DNA from 4 places in the Peribacillus sp. YIM B13482 genome. Region 1 is predicted to be linked to each of the others. Evidence: riboswitches for the same ligand, from Rfam matches in the RefSeq annotation. Region 1 holds a riboswitch; each other region holds the start of a gene.
What was found. A riboswitch is a leader RNA that binds a small molecule or an ion and turns the genes downstream of it on or off. The one in region 1 is predicted to bind S-adenosylmethionine.
Positions count from the first base shown of each region.

Region 2: it holds a riboswitch for S-adenosylmethionine, as region 1 does, so the genes downstream of both, mmuP (S-methylmethionine permease) here and ACFX4L_RS24940 (methionine biosynthesis PLP-dependent protein) in region 1, are expected to answer to the same signal.
Region 3: it holds a riboswitch for S-adenosylmethionine, as region 1 does, so the genes downstream of both, metK (methionine adenosyltransferase) here and ACFX4L_RS24940 (methionine biosynthesis PLP-dependent protein) in region 1, are expected to answer to the same signal.
Region 4: it holds a riboswitch for S-adenosylmethionine, as region 1 does, so the genes downstream of both, ACFX4L_RS12925 (5-methyltetrahydropteroyltriglutamate--homocysteine S-methyltransferase) here and ACFX4L_RS24940 (methionine biosynthesis PLP-dependent protein) in region 1, are expected to answer to the same signal.

Region 1 covers NZ_JBHZPF010000113.1:103-4,801, reverse strand. Annotated here, with positions in the region: gene metC (cystathionine beta-lyase) at 132-1,313, opposite strand; gene ACFX4L_RS24940 (methionine biosynthesis PLP-dependent protein) at 1,310-2,422, opposite strand; SAM riboswitch class I at 2,510-2,623, opposite strand; gene fumC (class II fumarate hydratase) at 2,960-4,342, shown strand; gene ACFX4L_RS24930 (hypothetical protein) at 4,432-4,674, shown strand.
Region 2 covers NZ_JBHZPF010000005.1:40,924-45,792, forward strand. Annotated here, with positions in the region: gene ACFX4L_RS04775 (ring-cleaving dioxygenase) at 1-736, shown strand, start outside; gene ACFX4L_RS04780 (alpha/beta hydrolase) at 736-1,344, shown strand; gene ACFX4L_RS04785 (flavin reductase family protein) at 1,363-1,971, shown strand; SAM riboswitch class I at 2,131-2,233, shown strand; gene mmuP (S-methylmethionine permease) at 2,316-3,710, shown strand; gene mmuM (homocysteine S-methyltransferase) at 3,700-4,662, shown strand; gene ACFX4L_RS04800 (DinB family protein) at 4,836-4,869, opposite strand, start outside.
Region 3 covers NZ_JBHZPF010000036.1:36,183-41,051, reverse strand. Annotated here, with positions in the region: gene ACFX4L_RS16865 (hypothetical protein) at 1-15, shown strand, start outside; gene ACFX4L_RS16860 (alpha/beta hydrolase) at 90-893, opposite strand; gene ACFX4L_RS16855 (gamma carbonic anhydrase) at 1,104-1,622, shown strand; gene metK (methionine adenosyltransferase) at 2,143-3,336, opposite strand; SAM riboswitch class I at 3,501-3,664, opposite strand; gene pckA (phosphoenolpyruvate carboxykinase (ATP)) at 4,064-4,869, shown strand, end outside.
Region 4 covers NZ_JBHZPF010000023.1:25,480-30,348, forward strand. Annotated here, with positions in the region: gene ACFX4L_RS12910 (MIP/aquaporin family protein) at 1-690, opposite strand, end outside; gene ACFX4L_RS12915 (glycerol-3-phosphate responsive antiterminator) at 928-1,470, opposite strand; gene ACFX4L_RS12920 (hypothetical protein) at 1,625-2,053, opposite strand; SAM riboswitch class I at 2,229-2,330, shown strand; gene ACFX4L_RS12925 (5-methyltetrahydropteroyltriglutamate--homocysteine S-methyltransferase) at 2,640-3,743, shown strand; gene ACFX4L_RS12930 (ArsR/SmtB family transcription factor) at 3,955-4,257, shown strand; gene ACFX4L_RS12935 (MFS transporter) at 4,413-4,869, shown strand, end outside.

The sequences.
Region 1 (4,699 bases):
ACTTTTTTATACTGTCCGTAAAATGGGGCACAGTTCAAAATCGTTGGCCTTTATTTATTAATAGGTTGAAAAAGAATTAAAATGATGCAAACAAGTGGGTGCCCATAATTTATGAGGCACCCATCCTTTAATCATTTTGCAGCAATTGCTTCCCCTTTTGCAATATTTACGAGGGCAGCATCGAAATCCTTGATTAAATCGTCCGGATTTTCAAGTCCGACAGAGAGGCGGAGCAAGCTGTTCGTGATGCCTCGCTTTTCCCTTTCATCAGCAGGCATGGCAGCATGGGACATTTTGGCCGGGTAGGATAAAATCGATTCGACCGCTCCAAGGCTTACGGCAAAGACAGGAAGCTCGACAGTGTTCACGAAAGAGCGGAAGACTTCTTCGCTTTCCAATTCAAATGATAGGACCGCCCCTGCACCAAGCGACTGGCCTTGCTGGATTTCGTGCTGTGGATGATCGGCCAGGCCAGGATAATAAACCTTTTTCACCAAAGGCTGCTCATTTAAGTAGGCGGCAATCTTTTCTGCCCCTTTTTGGGAGTGTTCCATTCTAACGGACAAGGTTTTCAGACCTCTCATTACAAGCCAGGCGTCCTGTACACCAAGAACCGCTCCAAAGGAGTTTTGGAGGGAACCGAGTCTTACTGCCAAATCCGGATCTTTTACTACGGCAAGTCCAGCTATCACATCACTATGGCCGGATAAAAATTTCGTTGCGCTATGAAGGACAACATCAGCGCCCAGATTCAGTGGTTTTTGTAATGCTGGGGTCAAGAATGTATTATCAACAAAACTTAAGGCACCGGCTTTTTTCGCGATATCACATACTGCTTTAATATCGGTCACTTTAAGTAATGGATTTGAAGGCGTTTCGATGTATATGGCTCTCGTATTTGGCTGAATGGCCGCTTTAATGCTTTCAAGGTCCGTCATGTCAACGAATGTATGCTCAATATTGAAACGCGTCAAAACGTTTGTGACCATCCTGAACGTACCGCCATACACATCTTCGGAAATGACGATATGGTCTCCGGCAGACAACAGCAGGAAAGCTGTTGAAATGGCTGCCATACCTGATGAAAAGGCAAAACCGTGAGTGCCTTCCTCAAGTTCGGCAATGATATCTTCCAGTGCTTCGCGAGTTGGGTTCCCGCTTCTGCTGTAATCATATTTGCCGAATTGATCGATATCGGATTGATGGAAAGTGGATGCGTGCTGAATGGGGACGCTCACACCGCCTGTTGCAGGATCGAATTTATGTTGATTATGAAGTAATTTGGTTTCAAAGCTGAAATCATGAGTGGTCATCGTAGTGCCTCCCTTTTTACATGTGCGAATGCTTGCTGTAAGTCCTGGATCAAATCTTCGCTGTCTTCAATGCCGACGGAGAAGCGCAGCAGGCGATTGCAAACCCCGTTCGCCGTTCTGACTTCAAGCGGTATATCGGCATGTGTTTGTGTAGCAGGATAGGTGATGAAGCTTTCAACCCCTCCAAGGCTTTCTGCAAACGAAATTAATGAGAGTGATTGTAAAAATGGGTTGACCGCCGCTTCATCAATGATACGGAATGAAATCATGCCGCCTCTACCTGGATACAATACATCTGTAACACAATCATGTTCCGACAAGTAATCTACAAGTATCTTGGCATTCTTTTCATGACGTTCCATCCGCAATGCCAGGGTTTTCATTCCGCGCATCAACAGCCAGGAATCAAATGGGCTCAAGACAGCTCCCATGCCATTATGATGGAAGGCAAGTGCATCACATAATTCAGCGCCGCTAGCAACGATCAGTCCAGCGAGCACATCATTATGACCACCGAGATACTTGGTTGCACTGTGGATCACAATATCTGCTCCAAGCAGGATGGGTTGTTGAATAAGAGGCGTGTAAAAAGTGTTATCAACGATTAACAATAAATTAAATCGTTTGGCCAATGCTGCAACGGCGCTAATGTCTGTTTGCTGCATAAGAGGGTTAGTGGGAGTTTCGATGAAGATGGCTTTCGTGTGAGGAGTGATGGCTTTTTCAATATCCTCCAAACAACAAGTGTTTACATAGTCGCACTTCAATCCCCATTTCTTAAACCCTTGTTCCAACAGACGATATGTACCGCCATAAAGATCTTCGCTGACAATCCATGCATCATCTGATTTAAATAAGGCCAGTATAGTAGAAATGGCTGCCATTCCTGAACTGCAGGCATACCCTTGGTCGCCTTTTTCCAGATCGGCGATGGATCGTTCCAATAGTTGGCGTGTAGGATTACCTGTCCTTGTATAATCAAATCCAGTCGATTGGCCGATTCCTTCATGGCGAAAAGCTGTTGAAAAGTATACTGGCGGATTGACTGTTCCTGTCGCCGTTTCACTGCGATTTCCTAATTGAGCAAGATATGTTTCAGTTTTGTACATAGTTTTCACTGCTCCTTTTTAGTTAAATAAAATAAAAAAAAGTCTTCTTTAAGAAGAAGACTTTGATTAAATAGGGACGAGTCATTCTTCTTATCTTCCAAGTTCACAAACTTGTGGAATTAGCACCTTTTCATTGGTTTGAAACAAATGAAGGTTGCTGAGGTGTCATCGGGCCATTCCCTCTACCTCTCTCGATAAGAGTTTAGATTATTCAATTTCTTTTGAATTTACTATATATATAAAATACTGTCAAGAACATTTTGGATGATAATGCTTTGATTTTCATGAATAGGGCAATTGGAGACTAGCGGTGCCAACACTTTATGTGTCTAAAAAGAATATCCAAAATTTTCATGGGTCCAGGGATAAACACGATATTAAATGGATTTTAAAGAAAAAGGGGGAGGCATGGCCGGTTATTTTTGCATTAAAAAAATAAAGTTTGTACAATGTATAGAGAGAAAGAATAATATGACATTATTCATTTCATATACATATGGTCTTCGATGAATAGTGCAAACAATAGGAGGAGAACACATGGAATACAGAATCGAACGAGATACGATGGGTGAAGTGAAAGTTCCTGCCGATAAATATTGGGGTGCACAAACGGAGAGAAGCCGTAACAATTTCAAAATCGGTAACGAAAAAATGCCGATTGAATTAGTTCGTGCATTTGCATACGTTAAACAAGCTGCGGCAAAGGTGAACTATGATCTTGGTGATCTTTCGGAGGTTAAAAAGAATGCCATCGTTAAGATTTGCGACGAAATCCTTGAAGGTACGCTTGATGAACATTTCCCACTTGTAGTTTGGCAAACGGGAAGCGGTACGCAAAGTAATATGAACGTGAATGAAGTGGTCGCTAACAAAGGGAATGAATGGTTAAAAGAAAATGGTGAATCCGAAACCCTTCACCCGAATGATGATGTTAACAAGGCACAAAGCTCCAATGATACTTTCCCGACCGCCATGCATATTGCAGCCTTTATGGAAGTCGCTGAAAAATTGGTTCCTGCCATCAAAGCACTTCGTGATACTTTCGATTCAAAAGAAAAAGAATTTTGGGATGTCGTGAAAATTGGCCGGACACATCTTCAAGATGCAACACCACTGACTTTGGGACAAGAAATTTCCGGTTGGAAAGCGATGCTCGATAAAGATCTCGCGATGATTCAGGAAAGCAGCCAAAAATTATTGAACCTGGCCCTAGGCGGAACGGCTGTAGGAACGGGAATCAATACAAAAAAAGAATTCCCAGGACTTTCCGCCAAACAAATTGCAGCAGATACAGGACATCCCTTCGTCACTTCGGATAATAAGTTCCATGCATTGACAAGCCATAACGAAATCGTCTACGCACACGGTGCGTTGAAAGCATTGGCAGCGGATTTAATGAAAATTGCGAACGATGTCAGATGGCTGGCAAGTGGCCCTAGAAGCGGAATCGGCGAAATTGCCATTCCTGAAAACGAGCCAGGCAGCTCCATCATGCCAGGTAAAGTCAATCCTACACAAAGTGAAGCGCTTACCATGATTGCGACACAAATTGTGGGTAACGATGCTACGATTGGCTTTGCAGCAAGCCAAGGTAACTTTGAACTGAATGTATTCAAACCAGTCATCATCTTTAACTTCCTGCAAACGGTGAAATTATTGACGGAAGGCATTCACTCTTTCAACATTAATTGTGCAGTTGGCATCACTGCAAATGAAGATAAAATCAAAGAAAATGTAGACCGTTCACTTATGTTGGTAACAGCATTGAACCCGCATATTGGTTATGAAAAAGCAGCCAAGATCGCCAAAACTGCATTCAAGGACAACTCTACGTTAAAAGAAGCGGCGTTGAAATTAGAATTCCTGACGGAAGCTGAATTCAAAGCATGGGTAGATCCTGCTGACATGGTTAATAAATAATTGCATAGGAGTACCCTCCCGTTGGTTTTAGGGAGGGTGTTCCCATATGTTAAAATAATGGAAAAGTATCGGGGACAGGAGGAAAAACAATGTCTTTATGCCCGCTTTGCAACGGTCTAAGAAAAATTCATGTAAATTGCCCGGAGTGCAGCAGTGATCTTGATGATAAAGGGAAATTCATGGATTACGCTGATGATTACAGTGCTTATATGGATATCGACACACTTAAAGAAAACGACGGATACCCTCAATCCCTTCAAAAAGGCCAATGCCCGCATCTCATGAAATGCTCTGAATGCGGACATGATGAAGTGGTTTTGGTCCAGGAATAGGATTTGCCCCTTAGATATTATTTGA
Region 2 (4,869 bases), on a different contig from region 1:
AGGGAAAATTGGCTCTGGACAAGTGGGGATTACAACATATGCGGTTCCGGAAGGTTCAATGGATTTCTGGGAAATGCGGTTGAACAGGTTTAATATAGTATTCGAGAAAGTTTCACGTTTTGGAGAGGAATATCTGGAATTTCAAGATCCCCATGGTTTGCGACTTGAACTGGTTGAGCGTAAAGAAGGGAAAAATAGCGAGTGGTCATTCGGCGGTGTACCAGCTTCCAAGGCGGTCAAGGGATTCGGCGGTGCCGTATTATTGACGTCAAAACCGATCAAAACGATGGAACTATTAGAGAAAGTGATGGGCTTGCAAAAAATTGGGGAAGAGGGCGATTACATCCGCTTCAAATCCACATCGGACATCGGAAATTTGATAGATGTTAAAAAAACGGTTTTGCCAAATGGGAACATCGGAGTGGGAACTGTCCATCATCTTGCATGGCGTGCCATCGATAATGAAGATCATAAAGAATGGAGGGAGCATATCGCCAACCATGGCTATGGTGTGACACCCTTTACAGACCGTCAATACTTCGATGCCATTTATTTCAGGGAAGATGGAGGCATACTTTTTGAAGTTGCCACAGATCCACCTGGCTTCGCTCATGATGAAACGAAGGAAACGATGGGTAGTAAATTAATGCTGCCGCCATGGCTGGAAGAAAAAAGGGGAATCATGGAGAAAACGTTACTGCCGGCAGTGCCGAGAGTACTGGAGGAGGATAAATGATGAAGCATATTTTTCAAAAAGGAAGTAATCCAGAAGCGCCATTGCTTTTGCTTTTACATGGCACTGGAGGAACGGAAACAGATCTCTTGCCATTAGCGGAAATGGTTTCACCGGGATCATCCGTATTGAGCGTACGGGGAAATGTACTTGAAAACGGAATGCCTCGTTTTTTCCGCCGGTTATCCGAAGGGGTTTTTGATGAAGAAGATTTGATCTTTCGTACGAAGGAGCTTTATGACTTCTTGGAATCAGCGTCCAAAAAATATGACTTCGACCGTGAAAGAGTGGTAGCATTAGGTTATTCCAATGGTGCAAATATAGCGGCAAGTTTGCTGTTCCATTTCGAAGTGGCATTACAAGGAGCGATTCTTCATCATCCCATGGTGCCTAGAAGAGGGATTGCTTTGCCGTCCCTTTCGGATATACCTGTATTTATTGCTGCAGGTAAAAACGATCCGATTTGCCCGGCAGCAGAAACTGATGAACTTAATCAACTTTTACTGCAAGCTGGTGCTACAGTGGATGTTCAATGGGAAAATTACGGTCATCAGTTAACACGTTCAGAGGTTGAGGCAGCGGGTTCATGGTTTCAAAAGAACTTTTTATAAGAATGAGAGGGAATGAAGATGATTTCTGTTAATCCTGAAAGTCTTACTGAACGGGATAATTATAAGTTTTTGACTGGAAGCATTATACCGAGACCTATAGCCTTGGTTACGACACAATCCGAAACCGGTACAATCAATATAGCGCCGTTCAGCTTTTTTAACATAGTCAGTTCAAATCCTCCAATGATTTCCATTTCTGTTCAACGGAAAGAAGGAGTTTCAAAGGACACGGCTCGAAATGCAATTCAAACAGGTGAATTCGTTGTTCATATCACTGATGAGAATAATGTAGCTGATGCAAATCGAACGGCGAAGGAACTCCCATCTGACGAAAGTGAATTGGGTCTTACCAATTTCACGCCAGCTGTCAGTGATAAGGTATCCGTACCAGGATTGCAAGAAGCAAAGGTACGCTTTGAGTGCATATTAGAGCATGCGATACCATTGGCAGGTTCCCAGAATAAACCCGGTTGTGATTTATTGATAGGGAAAATTGTCTGCTATCATATAGAGCAAGATATTTACCATAATGGCCGAATTGACCAGAATGGGCTAAAACCTGTCGCAAGATTAGCGGGTCATACTTATACAAAACTAGGAGAATTATTTGAATTGGAACGTCCTTAAGAATTGTGGCGACACCTTTAAAAAGATGTCGTCTTTTTTTTATATCTTCCGTTATCTCCAAGTCTTGAGCGACTTGCCCGCAAAAAAGCAAGTCTTTACAATCCAAAACAAATACTTGACAATTTTTTCATAGATTGATAAAGTAATAAAAAAATAAATTTCTTATCCAGAGAGGTGGAGGGACTGGCCCTATGAAACCTCAGCAACAGGTCTGCTACGACACTGTGCTAATTCCAGGGGGTGAAACCCTGATAGATGAGACCCTACGTTTTTATTTGTCAGTAACGCACTCTTATTAGAGTGCGTTTTCGTTTTTTCTGGATGCAGGATGAAGGGGAGTATGAATGGAGAACAAAAGGAAGCATGAATTTCAACGGGAAATGAAAGCACGGCATTTAATCATGCTATCGCTTGGGGGGGTGATTGGAACTGGTTTATTCTTAAGTACGGGTTATACGATTCAACAGGCTGGCCCGTTTGGCACTATCCTTTCGTATCTGATAGGGGCACTAGTGGTTTATCTGGTCATGCTATGTTTAGGTGAACTGGCAGTACATATGCCCGAGACAGGTGCGTTTCATAGCTATGCAGCCAAATACATTGGACCTGGGACAGGGTATACAGTAGCCTGGTTGTATTGGCTAACTTGGACTGTTGCACTAGGTTCGGAATTCACGGCCGCTGGATTGTTGATGCAGAGATGGTATCCATCAATCAATGTCTGGATTTGGAGTGCTCTATTTGCCATTTTGGTTTTTGTATTAAATGCACTGACTGTCAAGTTTTTCGCTGAATCTGAATTTTGGTTTGCGTCAATAAAGGTAATTGCGATCGTGATATTTATTATTTTGGGAGTTGCTGCAATGGTAGGTTATATTCCAATGACTAACTCTCAATCAGCACCGCTATTTTCCAATTTTATAAGTGCAGGTTTATTTCCTAATGGTGCTTTTGCCATTATCATGACGATGCTTGCAGTGAATTTTGCATTTTCTGGAACTGAATTAATCGGAATTGCAGCTGGAGAAACTGTGAATCCAGAAAAAACGATACCAAAGGCAATTCGTCTGACATTGTGGAGATTGATTATCTTTTTTGTAGGAACCATCGTTGTATTATCCGCATTATTGCCTATTTCGGATGCAGGCGTATTAGAAAGCCCCTTTGTGGCCGTTCTTGAACGAATTGGAGTGCCGTATGCAGCGGATATTATGAACTTTGTTATTTTAACTGCCATTTTGTCTGCTGCAAACTCAGGTCTATATGCCTCTTCCAGAATGCTTTGGTCACTTGCAGATAAGAAAACCATATCACCAATATTCGCAATATTAACAAAACGAGGTGTTCCGATATATTCAGTCATTTTTAGTATGTTGGGCGGTGGTTTAGCCCTGTTCTCTAGTGTTATTGCACCGGATACTGTGTATATAGTGCTTGTGTCCATTTCGGGTCTGGCCGTGGTTGTAGTTTGGATGAGTATTAGCGCTTCACAGTTCCTATTTCGGAGACGATTTATAAAAGAAGGAAATTCAGTAAATGACTTGGCTTATCGTACACCATTATATCCGCTTGTACCAATCATTTCTTTCATGCTTTGTCTTTCTTCTTGTATAGGAATTGCATTTGATCCTACACAACGGATTGCGCTTTATTGTGGTATTCCATTTATTTTGTTTTGCTATGGAAGTTATTATGTAACACAAACTTCAAAGAAAAGAGGCGTAGATCTTGAAGAATAAAATTAACCCAATTGACGCTATTTTACGAGAACATTCAGTCATGATTCTGGACGGAGCTTTAGCTACAGAGCTTGAGCGGTATGGGTGTGATTTGGACGATCCGCTGTGGTCTGCCCGTGTATTGCTTGAAAATCCAGAGGTGATTTATCGGGTTCACACTGACTATTTCCGTGCAGGAGCGGACTGTGCGATAACTGCAAGCTACCAAGCTACTGTTGAAGGTTTCTCCTTGCGTGGAATACAAGAAAAAGAGGCCCTGAAGTTAATTCAGAAAACGGTGTTTCTCGCAAGAAGAGCGAGAGATGATTTTTGGAAGGAAGAGACGCAAACGAATAGACCTAAGCCATTGGTTTCTGCATCAGTAGGACCCTATGGGGCTTACCTCGCTGATGGTTCAGAATATGTAGGAAACTATGGTGTTTCAGATGAAACTTTAGCAGAATTTCATCGAATAAGAATATCAGCTTTGATTGAAGCAGGTGCTGACCTTATAGCATTTGAAACGATTCCATCCCTGCAAGAAGCAAAAGTATTGAATTCATTATTGAAAGATTATCCAGAAGTATATGCTTGGCTATCCTTTTCTTTGAAAAATGAGAAAGCAATAAGTGACGGTACATTGCTGGAGGATTGTGCAAAGTTCTTTGAGGACAGTGAGCAAATTGCTGCGATCGGTATTAACTGTGCACCAGTATCAGTTGTCACGGACGCCATCAAGGTGTTAAGTGCGAACACAAAAAAACCAATTATAGTTTATCCGAATTCTGGTGAAACCTATGATCCACAAACTAAAACATGGCATGGTCAAGAATCATGTAACACGCTCGAACCAAAATCTGAAGAATGGCACCATGCTGGGGCACGTTTAATCGGAGGATGCTGCAGAACGGCACCTCATCATATTGAAGAGATTTCAAGAAAGTGGCGACCTTCCGAAGTGGTATCCTCATAGCTTTATTCCTATATCAACTATTTTTAATAATCATTATATAAAAAACAAGGCTTTGTTAAGTAGTATTGTTGTTTTTTAGCTATAAAATATGGGAACGTCCGATTTGGACGTTCCCGTTCTTATTGCATTAAAGCCTACTATAATGGAATAACGGTAAAGCTAATGAAACTTTTTTAAAAGCTGCGTTTCTCTGGCCAAGCTCCTTGC
Region 3 (4,869 bases), on a different contig from region 1:
ACAAAAGCAGGTTGATCCATTTCAAATAAAAAAAGCTGCTGAATGTCTCACTTCAGCAGCTTTTTCAATTATTCCGCAGGATTTACCGATCAAACGACATACCCTAATATCTTTAGACGATTTTCAACAAAACTCAGCGCATATTGGAATACATCATCACGCTCCGGTTCGTTGAAGATTTCATGATAAAGCTTCGGCCATTCCTTATATTGCTTTTCACTGGCCAGGTTATAATTAAACCACTCACGAACCGCCTTCTTATTCACGATTCGGTCATCTCCGCCCTGCATGACCAAAAGCGGCACATCCTGAAATTCGGGAATCTCTTCAAAAGCATCCTTCATCGCCTGTGCAAGCTCGCGATACCAGCGAATCGAAACCTTCGTGATATATAATGTATCGTTTCTATCGGATTCACGAATTTCCGCACTTCTCGTCGCCATTTCAGGTGTCAATCCGGAATCTACTCTTAACTGAGGCATCATGATGTTCAAACCATGGGAGATGGTTGTCAGGAACTTCCGCGGCTTCGTCACGAGGCCTAAACATGGAGAAGAAAGAATCACCCCTGCAATGTCCCATTCCTCTTCCTGAAGAAGGCGTATCGAAATCAAACCGCCCATGCTATGTCCAAGTAAAAAGACCGGCAACGAATATTCGTAAGCCTCTTCTATCCAGCTTTTCACTTCGTCTAAATATTCATCAAAGGAATCGATATGTCCCCGGTAGGCGCGAGTTGTCATACCCTGCCCAGGAAGGTCGCCCATGACGACATGGTATCCAGCTGAAAGCCACATTTGTGTTAACCACTTATAACGGCCGTGATGTTCCATCGCCCCATGAATGATGACAATTACGCCTTTTGCGTCTCCTTCTGTCTCCCATTTCCACATTCGAAATCCCCCTTTCACTTTTCACTTGTTGTATACGATCCATGATAGTTAAAATAATATATATAAATTATAACCATATTCGTGATTTTCGCCAAAAAAGAAACCTAACAAGTTGTACATTTATATTATAAATAGCCAAGTGTATTTGCATACGGTATATTAAAATAATACATAAAAACATTCACTTCGGAAAGGAAATGATTGAAAATGATTATTTATCCGTTTAAAGGTAAAGAACCTGATATCGCTGAAAGCGCTTATATTGCTGAAAACGCTGTCGTGACAGGTGATGTGAAAATTGGTGAAGAATCGTCAATTTGGTTCAATTCCGTCATACGCGGCGATGTATCCCCAACCATCATTGGGAACAAAGTCAGTATACAGGATAACAGCGTTCTGCACCAAAGCCCAAATAATCCATTGATCATCGAGGATGAAGTAACCATTGGCCATCAGGTCATTTTACATAGCTGTAAAATCCGAAAAGGAGCTTTGATCGGCATGGGCTCGATTGTGCTTGATGCAGCGGAAATCGGCGAAGGGGCTTTTATAGGTGCAGGCAGTCTCGTTCCCCAAGGCAAAGTCATTCCACCGAACATGTTGGCATTCGGACGCCCAGCTAAGGTCATTCGTGAAATCAACGAAGAAGACCGTCAGGATATGGAACGTATCGTACGCGAATATGCTGAAAAAGGGCAATACTACAAAACGGCAGAACGTATAAAATAAACTGAATATAGCGGGAACTTATAGGTACGCACCAAACTTACGAACTCACGAGTATATGAGCCAAATTCACGAGTAAATGAACCAAACTCACGAGTATTCGCACTAAACTCACGAGTAAACGAGCCAATCTCACGAGTATTCGCACTAAACTCACGAGTATATGCACCAAACTCACGAGTATTCGCACTAATCTCACGAGTAAACGCCCAAACTCACGAGTATTCGCACTAAACTCACGAGTAAACGCCCAATCTCACGAGTATTCGCACTAAACTCACGAGTAAACGAGCCAAACTCACGAGTATTCGCACCAATCCATGAGTTTATGCACCAAACTCACGAGTATTCGCAACAATCTCACGGGTATACGCACCAATCTCACGAGTATTCGCACTAATCTCACGGGTATATGCACGTGAGTGGATTTCTATGGGATTTCTTGAATTATTCCCTCTGACGGCAAAATAAGTCAATAAAAAAAAGGTGTCCGCTATAAGCGGGACACCTTTTCATTTATTGATTATGCTTGTGCTTTTAATGTTTCTGCTTTATCTGTGCGTTCCCATGGAAGATCGACATCTGTACGGCCAAAGTGTCCGTATGCAGCTGTTTGTTTGTAAATCGGGCGACGAAGATCAAGCATTTTGATGATACCGGCTGGACGAAGGTCGAAGTTAGCGCGAACTAGGTCAACAAGGACTTCTTCGCTAACAGTACCAGTTCCGAATGTATCAATCGAGATCGATACAGGCTCTGCCACACCAATTGCGTATGCCAATTGAACTTCCGCTTTGTCAGCAAGGCCAGCTGCCACGATGTTTTTCGCAACGTAACGAGCAGCATATGCCGCAGAACGGTCAACTTTAGTAGCATCCTTACCAGAGAATGCACCGCCGCCGTGACGAGCGTATCCGCCATACGTATCAACGATGATTTTACGTCCAGTAAGACCAGCATCCCCTTGAGGTCCGCCAATTACGAAACGGCCAGTCGGGTTGATGAAGTACTTAGTTTCAGCATCGATCAATTCAGCTGGAACAACTGCTTTAATTACATGTTCTTTTAAATCTGCTTGAATTTGTTCAAGCGTAATTTCTGCATCATGTTGTGTAGAGATAACGATCGTATCTACACGTACAGGACGGTTATTCTCATCATACTCCACAGTTACCTGTGTTTTACCATCAGGGCGTAAGTAAGCAAGCGTTTCATCTTTACGAACTTGAGCCAGGCGGAATGAAAGTTTATGTGCCAATGAGATCGGAAGCGGCATAAGCTCTTCAGTTTCATTACAGGCAAATCCGAACATAAGACCTTGGTCCCCTGCACCGATTGCATCGATTTCTTCCTCTGACATGTGTCCTTCACGAGCTTCCAATGCTTTATCGACGCCAGCTGCGATATCGGCAGACTGCTCATCAATTGAACTTAATACAGCACAAGTTTCAGCATCGAAACCGTATTTCGCACGTGTGTAGCCAATTCCTGCAATCGTATCACGAACGATACGCGGAATATCCACGTAAGCGGATGTTGTAATTTCTCCAGCAACAAGTACAAGACCTGTTGTTACACTTGTTTCGCACGCAACACGTGCATTTGCATCCTTAGCAAGGATAGCATCTAAAATGGAATCTGAAATCTGATCACAAATCTTGTCCGGATGGCCCTCTGTAACAGATTCAGAAGTAAATAGACGTTTCTTTGACATCATATTTCCTCCTTGGAAGTTAGTATGTTGTAGGCATAAGCCTGATTTTTTACGGAACTCGTTTCCCTCATTAGTTTCAACTATAGACACAGAATTACTTATTAAAAACACAAAAACCTTCCCTGGCAAATGAGGAAAGGTTTAAAATTCTGTCTTCTATCCTTTCACTCTTATCGTTCAAGGGTTTTTTACCTTGCTCAGGTTAGCACCATCACCACTATTCCTTGAAGAACCATCGCTTTATTTTCGGCGATCGATCTTGGAGTCAAGTTCAATATGGCAGGTTGCTGGGTTTCAAAGGGCCTGTCCCTCCACCAACTCGGGATAAGAGAATCCGTACAATTTAAGATATTATCGTATCTGGTTGGAATTTGTCAATGCTTTTCTAAAAAAGAACATTTCCCCCAGAATGGGGTTCACGTGAAAATACGTGTTGGTTCAACGTCTTTAAAGGGTTTCCAAGCCAGGGCGAATAGAAATAATGAAAATTGCCATTAATAATAGAACATTGAGAAAAAGAATTGGAAAGGCATCATGATTTACCATTCAAAATTAAGATGCTTCCATGAAAGTATATGCGATCATCCTGACTCGGTTCCTTCCCATTTAAATTGATTAATGCGGCCAGTTGAAAATTATCACAAAAAAAAATAAATAGTATAGACTATTTAAATGAATGTGTTATACTAATTGTAATATAAAAACTTAAACAAAGGAAGGTACCTCATATATGAATTCTGTAGATGTTTCTAATGAGTTACACCAATTATTAACAGGAAACAATGTTCAAACTCAACTTTCAGTTCCTCAATTGGTTGAAAAGGTATTGAGCAGAAACGAAGGCGTTTTAACATCAACTGGAGCAGTAAAAGCTGAAACCGGCAAATATACTGGTCGTTCACCTAAAGATAAATATATCGTGGAAGAAGCATCTGTTAAAGATAAAGTCGATTGGGGTTCAGTGAACCGGCCAATTTCCGAAGATGTGTTCAATAAACTATATAATAAAGTAGTTGACTACCTAAAAGCAAAAGAAGAGATTTTTGTTTTCAAAGGTTTCGCTGGTGCAGACGAATCATCACGCCTTCCTATCCAAGTTGTTAATGAATATGCTTGGCATAATCTTTTCGCCCATACTTTGTTCATCCGTCCAAACGAAGAGGAACTAAGAGGTCACGAATCAGAATTCACAATACTTTCGGCACCTAATTTCAAAGCAGATCCAGAAGTGGACGGAACTTCTTCTGAAACTTTCATCATCGTTTCATTTGAACGCCGCACCATCCTTATCGGCGGAACGGAATATGCAGGAGAAATGAAAAAATCGATCTTCTCGATCATGAACTACTTACTTCCAGAGGCTGGAATCCTTCCAATGCATTGCTCTGCTAACGTAGGACGTGAAGGGGACGTCGCTTTATTCTTCGGACTGTCCGGTACAGGTAAAACAACGTTATCCGCAGACACTAATCGTAAACTGATTGGCGATGACGAGCACGGCTGGTCTTCTAACGGTGTTTTCAACATCGAAGGCGG
Region 4 (4,869 bases), on a different contig from region 1:
ATAGAAGACAGCTCCAAGTGCTCCACCGACAATCGGACCAACAACCGGAATCCAAGCATATCCCCAATTTGATTTTCCCTTACCCGGTATTGGCAGCAGGAAGTGAGCAATACGAGGTCCAAGGTCACGGGCAGGGTTTATGGCATAGCCTGTCGTTCCTCCTAGCGACATCCCGATGACAACAATCAATAAACCGACAGCAAATGGGTTCAGACCTTCTGTAAACTCGCCGGCTCCAATAAACAATAAGCCAAGAACAAGGATGAACGTACCAATCATTTCACTTAATAGATTTGAAAAAGTATGTGGGATAGCCGGTGAGGTTGAAAACACACCAAGCTTTGTACCTGGATCCTCCGTAGCTTTCCAGTGTGGTAAATAATGCAGGAATACAAGAGTCGCACCTATAATTGCCCCTATCATTTGGGCCATGATGTACCCTGGCACATCAGCCCAAGGAAAATCTCCATTGATAGCTAATGCTACTGTAACAGCCGGGTTTAAATGTGCCCCGCTTATGGACCCCACTGCAAAAACACCCATTGTAACAGCCAATCCCCACGCAATCGTGATAACGATCCAGCCGGCATCTTTTGCATAAGAACCCTTTAAGGATGAACCAGCCCCAATACCTGCTCCGAATAAAACTAAAATCATCGTGCCTACCACTTCTCCCCAAAATGGAGTCATGAATAAAACCCCTCCCCTGATAAATTTTTAAACCATGCCAACAAATAAAAGGAGATCCACAGCAGAACTATCTTCATAAAATAAATTATGAATAGATCTGTTGTGAATCTCCTAGTCTCCGTCACATATATTAACTTATAATTTACAATATACTAGTTTGTGAAAACGCTGTCAATTATTTCACGAGGAATTATTCTATTTTTCTGTATTTTTTTTCAACTTCCTCGTTCGACCCCATTAAACGATATCCCATAATTCAGTTTTGGAAGTGGTGATTGACGACGCTCCAGCATCAAGGGCGTTCAGGACTTCATCCGAAGTACGTATGAGGCCGCCTGCAAAAATCGGTGTCTGCAATCGTTCCTTCACCTCTTTTATCATCCATGGCATGGCGCCTGGCAATACTTCGATATAGTCCGGCTTGGTTTTCTGCACCAGCTTATAACTTTTCTCCAGAGCATGTGAATCTATTAAAAAGATTCGCTGGATGGCAATGACCCCCTTTTGCTTCGCCTTCAATATAACGTTTGATTTTGTTGAAATCAGCCCATATGGATGATATTCCTGACAAATGAATTCTGTCGCGTACTCATCACTTCTTATGCCATGGATCAAATCGACATGATAAATCATTTTCTTATTATGCTGCTTTGCCATCATACTTACGTTTTTCAATTGTGATATATGCAAATCAAGAAACACACCTATTTCATAGGAACTTTCTAAAAATCTTTCGAAATCCTTCATGCTTGCTGAAGCAGGCAAAATCTTCTGGTCCATTATTCCCCCCCTTATCTCCTGGAAAACTATAAGTAATTTAGTATATTTTATAGAGCTTGATTTATCAAACACATTGTGAGGTATGGCATTTCAACCTACCCTTACACTATCATACCTGGCATCCCCTTTAAATATTGTGGCTAAAAACGATCCATCATATTGAAAGTTTCATTTTCAATGCACCTTCGACCAGCTCATACGATTTAATTGTGCCAACGGGGATTTTTCTCACGATGTTCCAAGCATTAACATTCATTTTGATCGTTCTATTTTCGAATTCAAAAAATGGCGGTTTGTTAAATATCCTTTGGTTAATGAAATTCCTGTCAATAGGCTCCATTTCCACTAATTCAAATGAAATCGTTCTTTTTTCCACGTGAACCGGTTTTAATGTAATCCGGAAAGCCACATTTTTCTTAAACATCATTTTTTTCACTTCCGTCGTTCCGGAAAGCACTATATGCTTTGGTGTAATCTCGACTTTAATAACCTGATCATATGATTTCATTCTTAAGATTTTCTCTATCATGGCTTCAGTTACCGTTATCGGTATGCCATTTTTGAATGGACTGAATGTACTCATCCTTGCATTCCCCTCCTGCCGCTCATATGAAACGTCGGTTATAGCATATGCCGGGTTCCCTGATGTAGTTAACATTTCAACCCATATTAATAATCGGTATATTCGAAATCTTCCACCTTCATTACTTGACCTTTATAAAAACTACCTGTATAGTCTTAATTAATTTAATAGACAACTCTTATCCAGAGAGGTGGAGGGACTGGCCCTTTGATGCCTCAGCAACAGACTGATCATGTACTGTGCTAATTCCAGAAGTGTAGAAACTTGAAGATAAGAAGAGTATATAGCTTTGCTGCCAACACCTCTTCTTATTTTTAAGAAGAGGTGTTTTATTTTTAGGCTCTTTTCGTAAAGATTGTTGTTTTTAAAACGAAACTATTTAAGGTTGATTGGAGCGGAAGTGCGAGACTCCTGCGGGAGCAGCGGGACAGGTGAGACCCCACAGGCGTTTACGCCGAGGAGGCTCACCGCCCGCCCCGCGGAAAGCGAGCATCTGGAGGGGAAATCAACCACAACTCACTACCTGATAAATAGCAACAGAGTATGTGAAAACAGCCTATTTTTAAAAGGAAAGAAGGAATGCAACATGTCAATCACATTAACGAAGGCACCATTCAGGGCCGATCACGTCGGAAGTTTATTAAGACCAGAACGTTTACATATTGCCAGGAAGCAATTTAAGGAAGGTACCATTTCAGCAGAGCGGCTTCGTGAAGTTGAAACCGAAGAAATCAATCGGATTGTCGAAAAACAAATTGAAGTTGGATTGGAGGCCGTGACGGATGGTGAGTTCAGACGAACATGGTGGCACTTTGACTTCCTCGAACATTTAAATGGCATCGAGGGATATGTGACTGAAAAAGGTCTCACATTCGATGGTGTCGAAACAGAGAGATATAACGTCCGCAATACCGGGAAGGTTTCATTCAATCCCGAACATCCCTTCATTCGTGATTTCATTGAATTGAACAAAATCGTGAACGGACGCGCCGTTGCCAAGCAAACCATTCCCAGTCCGAATCAATTATTTGCTGTAGGCATTCATAATGAAGACATCTACCCTGATATTGAAGACTATGCTAATGATATCATCAAAGCGTATCAGCATGCTTTGAAGGCTTTTTATGAAGCAGGTGTACGTTATCTTCAATTGGATGATGTATATATAGCCAGACTTTCAGCTCCAGATTTCCAGTTCAAAGATGGAAAATATACGAGGGAACAGTTAATCGATCTTGCACTTCGCGTAATTAATGGCGCATTGGAAGGCAAACCAGAAGACCTTGTCGTCACTACACACCTATGTCGTGGGAACTACCAGTCGACTTGGGCGTTTGAAGGAAGCTATGCCCGTATCGCCCCAACTTTATTGGCAAAAGAAACAGTGGATGGATTTTTCTTGGAATATGATGATCAACGCTCAGGAGATTTCAAGCCATTGGAATACATTCCAAATGGCGGTGCACGGGTCGTACTGGGTGTCGTCACTTCAAAAAATGGAGAAATCGAAGACAAGGAAGCTGTTAAGGCACGCATTGAAGAAGCCTCGCACTTCGTTCCTCTCGAACAATTATGCTTAAGTCCGCAATGCGGATTCGCCTCCACCCATCACGGCAACAAGCTGACCGAAGAACAGCAATGGGAAAAGCTGAAATTCGTCGTTGATGTAGCAAAAGAAGTATGGAAATGATTTTTTAGCGGAGACTTTAATTCTGATTTACAGGATTTGAACAACCTAATCGGCCCGCACTGATAAGGGAGCCGATTAGGTTCTTGCAATAATACATTTCCATTCCTTTAATGACTCTTTAGATAACGGTATCAAGTTTTGCTATTTATGAAACTAACGATGAATGATAAAACCATTTGACATATCGATAATTCTCGATATAATGAAATGTATGAAAACAATCGAGATATTTAAAGCATTATCCAATGAATCCAGGTTGCAAATCTTACAATGGCTCAAGGCGCCTGAACTCCACTTCACCCCTCATGAGGGAATAGACATGAAGGAAACCGGCGTTTGCGTAAGTCAGATTACGGAAAAATTAAACATGACCCAGTCCACGGCCTCTCAATACCTCTCGATGCTTCTTAGAGCAGGATTGATTAAAACGGAGCGGATAGGAAAGTTTACGTATTACAAACGAGATGAAGAGGCAATCTCAAAAATTACTGATTTCTTGAAAGAAGAAGTATGAAAATGAACCTGATCCGTACATTAGAGGGTTGGGTTCATTTTTCTCTCTAACATTTCGATATTTCGCGATATGTTTATTTTTTATTCATACATATTAACATATAACGATATGTCTTTATATAAAATTAATAATCATTAATGAGGAGTGAATCTATTTTGCTTAATACATGGAAAATTTACATGTTAGCGATTATCAGTTTTTTAGTAGGAACATCCGAATTCATCATATCCGGAATTTTGGATAAGATTGCGGATTCTCTTGGAGTGACCCTTGCTGCCGCAGGACAGCTCATTACAATTTTCTCCCTTGTCTACGCAATCGGTACACCCATTCTCATGGCTTTGACAGCAAGTTTAGACAGACGAAGATTAATGTTGTATTCCCTTGGACTATTCGTAGTGGCCAATCTGCTTGCCTTTCTATTACCAGGCTTTGGACCTTTTCTATTTGCACGCATAATCATGGCACTTGGTGCAGGATTGGTTGTAGTCACCGCTCTGAATATTGCCGCTCAGCTTGCTCCGCCAAATAAACAAGCAAGTTCTATTGCGACAGTTGTCATGGGGTTTACAGCTTCCCTTATCATTGGCGTACCTCTCGGAAGAATCATGA